2 regions of the Pseudoalteromonas sp. JB197 genome follow, and region 2 is predicted to be linked to the other one. Evidence: predicted binding sites of a transcription regulator. Region 2 holds the regulator's gene; the other holds the start of a gene.
What was found. Region 2 encodes sigma-54, which starts transcription at its own class of promoters, with help from an activator protein. Its sites were predicted from a motif close to GTTGGCACGNNNNTNGNNT; they were not measured.

Region 1 (2,208 bases), 1.8 Mb from region 2:
ACAAGGTATCAATGCGGTTTGCTTCACTTGCAAACTGATCAAAAAATGTTTTATTTGATGTATCTCTATTTAACTGTTTTTGTGCAAATTCATTAAGTAAGCGGTATGTTTGGCCTTTTCCCACCTGATTATCAATCATGGTAGTGTGCTCTGTCCGTTCACGCACGTAACCATCTGTATTTACATTGGCAATGTTTTTACTTGTCGTTTGCAGCAAGTCAGAGTTTGCTCTGATCCCTGAATTCGCAATGTTTAATAAATTAAACGACATGTTAGTTTACTCCTTGGCGGATCACGTTTGTTGCAATATTTTTCAGCTCGCTACTATTAAGTACGCGCTTTATTTTATCCGCATAATCTGGGTCTGTTGCATAACCAGCTTGTTGTAATGAGTCTAAAAACTCAGCCGGTTTGGCGGTATTTTGTAATGCTTGCTTGTAGCGCGGGTTCTGAGTTAAAAAATCAACAAAGTCGTTTACGCTGTCTTTTATAGAATCGTAAGCTCTAAAACTCGCTTGTTTTTTAACTGCAGCGCCTTGTTCAAACTCTAAAGTTACTTTATTAGCTTTGTCGCCCTGCCAGCTTTTATCTGACTTAATATTAAATAAGTTATTTGAGCTATTGCCGTCGCTTTTATTAATAATATGCTTACCCCACCCGGTTTCTAGCGCCGCTTGAGCCACCATAACTGCAGGGTTTAAACCTATTTTTTTAGCTGCAGTTTTAGCATGCTCCCATACCGAACTTACAAACTCTTCGGCTGTTTCAAAGTTTGGCTTAGCGACTTCTTCTGGCTTTTCGGTATTCATAGCGCTTTTATCTACAGGCTCAGTTATGGCTTTTTTACGCTGCTGATGCGGCAATTCTATGCCAGCACGCTGATCGCTTACAAAGTCATTGCTGGTTCTGAGCACTGAGGCTGGGGTGTAATTTTTAGCAGTAGGAGAGAGTTGCTGCACTATCAAATCGGCAAGGCCTAATGAGCCATTAGATGAAAGCTCTGATGAAAGTTGCTGATCGTGCATTTCTTCAAAAAACTTTACGCTACTTGAATTTAATGGACTTTCTTTATCTTCGAATGCTTCATTGGCTTTACGCATACTTTTGAGTAGCATTTGCGTAAATATGGCTTCAAACTGTGCCGCTGCTTTTTTTAAAGCCGCTTTTGAGGCATCACTAGACGCATCGCCACTGTTTAGGGCGTCTTTACGCAAAGCGTTTAAGTTACCTAAATCAAAAAAGTTTTGTTTATCTAGATGATTCGTTTCCATCAGCTTTTTGACACAATAAAGAATAATGCACTAAGCAATGCAAAAAATGAGCCAACGAGGAGTGCTAGGTACTTAGTAACAGTAAAGATTAAACTTTTGGTACATAAAAACAAAACACCGCGATAAAACGATACGCGGTGTTTATATATTAAAGCACTTTATTTTTAGAGGCCTAGATCATGTTAACTTTCAGGGTAAAGTTTACTCTCTTTTAAATTACCACCAGCTGACCGTTTATTGCACCGGCTTCTTTTAACGCCTCTAGTATAGCCATTAGGTCACCAGGAGCTGCTCCTACTTCATTAATAGCACGTACTAAATCATCCAAGCTCACACCTGGGTTAAATACAAATGCGCGGGAGTCATCTTGATTAACATCTATAATACTTTGCTGCGTAACAACGGTGTCGCCATCGCTAAAAGCATTAGGTTGCGATACGTTTTGTTGCTCCGCAATAGTTACTGTTAAGCCACCATGGGTAATAGCCGCAGGTTGTAGCTTTACGTTTTTACCAATAACAATAGTGCCGGTGCGCGAGTTCACAATAATTTTTGCCGAGGTATCTGCAGGGGTAAACTCTAAGTTTTCGAGCGTTGATAAATACGATACCCGTTGCGAGGCATCCCTAGGGGCAATAACTCGAACAGACGCAGCATCAAGTGCTTGTGCGCTATTAGGTCCAACTAAATCGTTAATCGTTTTCTCTAACCGCTTAGCGGTAGTAAAGTCTGGGCGATTTAAGTTAAAAGTAATATAGTCATTTTGCATAAACGGGCTTTTTACTGCACGCTCTACTGTGGCACCGTTTGGAATACGGCCAACCGTTGGCGTGTTTATAACGACTTTACTGCCATCAAGTCCCTCAGCCCCTAAACCACCTACAATTAAACTACCTTGGCCAATAGCGTATACGTTACCGTCAACCCCTTTTAAAAA
Region 2 (2,208 bases):
CACTGTGTATCAAAATTTAATGGCTATTTTAGAAACGCGTAAGCAACTAAATAAACAAGCCAGGGAAGAAACCCTAAATAGTTTATTGGACGAATTTAGCCTGCAACATATTCGCGACAGCTTAGGTATGGCGCTATCTGGTGGTGAACGTCGCCGCGTAGAAATAGCACGTGCTTTAGCTGCAGATCCTAAATTTATATTGCTTGATGAGCCCTTTGCTGGCGTGGATCCTATTTCAGTACTCGATATTAAAAAAATTATAGAACACCTTAAAAATCGTGGTATTGGCGTGCTAATTACCGACCACAATGTAAGGGAAACCCTTGATGTTTGTGAAAAAGCCTACATTGTTTCTCATGGGGAGCTAATTGCATCTGGTACTCCTGAATTTGTATTAAACGATAAAACAGTACGTGATGTTTATTTAGGCGAGCAGTTCAAACTGTAATATTTATGTTATTACTATAAGCATCTGCTAAGATTAATCATATCAATTTATAAGGATTGTTAGAGATAAATGAGGCAATCATTACAGCTGCGCATGGGCCAGCAACTTACAATGACTCCGCAACTGCAACAGGCTATTCGCTTATTGCAGCTTAGTACCTTGGATCTCCAGCAAGAAATACAAGAAGCACTTGATAGCAACCCATTACTTGAAGTTGATGAACAAGATTACACGGAAGAATCAGCAGGTAAAAACGAGCAAAAAGCAGATGACATTACTGTTAGCGCCTCTGCTGACGACACCCCAAGCGAGTATGAGCAAGATAGCGGTGAAGCACTAAACAAAGACACCATAAGCGACGATATGGCCATGGATGTATCATGGGATGAATATATGAGCGCAGCGCCTGCCTCTTCATCAGGGCCAATGCCTGAAGATGAATCTATTTATCAAGGTGCATCAGCCGAAACCCTGCATGAGTACTTAATGTGGCAATTACAGCTCACTCCTTTTAGTCCTATAGACGAAGCTATTGCCATAGCTATTGTTGAAGCCGTAGATGACTCTGGTATTTTAACTATCAGTTGCGAAGACCTTTTAGCAAGCTTTAATCAAGAAAGTGATGACGAACACGAAGTAGAACTAGATGAAATAGAAGCAGTGCTAAAGCGCATTCAATTATTTGATCCTGTTGGTATTGCAGCTCGCAGCTTGCAAGAATGCTTATGCATTCAATTAAATCAATTTGATAAAGACACCCCTTATATTAACGAAACAAAAATGGTGTTAACTGATCATATCGATTTACTCGCTGCTCGCGACTATCGTACGTTAATGAAAAAAACTAAGCTCAAAGAAGAAGAGCTTAAAGAAATAATGACACTTATTCATACGCTTAACCCTAAGCCTGCGGATACTATTGTCAGAGAAGAGTCTGAATACGTTATACCTGACGTGTCTGTTAAAAAAATAAAAGGCCGCTGGGTGGTAGAGCTAAACCCAGATAGCATGCCAAAAATACGTGTTAACAGCCAATATGCGGCTATGTCTCGTACAGTAAAATCCAGCGGTGACAGCCAATTTATTCGCTCGCACTTACAAGAAGCTAAATGGTTTATTAAAAGCCTCGAAAGTAGAAACGAAACACTCCTGAAAGTAACTAATTGTATTGTTAAGCAGCAACAAGCGTTTTTTGAACATGGCCCAGAAGCCATGAAACCTATGGTATTAAACGATGTTGCCGAAATAGTTGAAATGCACGAGTCGACTATTTCACGGGTCACTACGCAAAAATATATGCACACTCCACGTGGCATTTTTGAGCTTAAGTACTTTTTTTCAAGCCATGTAAGCACCGAAAATGGTGGCGAATGTTCATCAACTGCCATACGTGCCCTGATTAAAAAGTTGATAGCTGCAGAAAACTTAGCCAAACCATTGAGTGATAGCAAGATTGCAGATATATTGGCTGAGCAAGGAATTAAAGTAGCTAGACGGACAATTGCAAAATATCGCGAATCTCTGGCTATTCCCCCGTCGAATCAACGTAAAAGCTTGATTTAAGACGTACAACAAAGAGGAAAATGCTGATGCAACTAAACTTAACTGGTCGTCATGTAGACATTACAGACTCATTAAGAGACTATGTAAATAATAAATTTGCAAAGCTGCAAAGACACTCAGATCACATAACTAATGTGCATGTTATTCTCGATGTAGAAAAATTAAGTCAAAAAGCTGAAGCAACAATTTTTGTAAGT

Region 1: flgJ (flagellar assembly peptidoglycan hydrolase FlgJ) is a predicted target of sigma-54. The motif match lies at 1,309-1,327, and genes of this name have one in related genera.

What each region holds. Positions count from the first base shown of each region.
Region 1 is NZ_NRGZ01000001.1:1,968,466-1,970,673, forward strand. It holds gene flgK (flagellar hook-associated protein FlgK) at 1-271, opposite strand, end outside; gene flgJ (flagellar assembly peptidoglycan hydrolase FlgJ) at 273-1,271, opposite strand; gene CIK86_RS09330 (flagellar basal body P-ring protein FlgI) at 1,483-2,208, opposite strand, start outside.
Region 2 is NZ_NRGZ01000001.1:167,859-170,066, reverse strand. It holds gene lptB (LPS export ABC transporter ATP-binding protein) at 1-448, shown strand, start outside; gene CIK86_RS00765 (RNA polymerase factor sigma-54) at 518-2,011, shown strand; gene hpf (ribosome hibernation promoting factor) at 2,038-2,208, shown strand, end outside.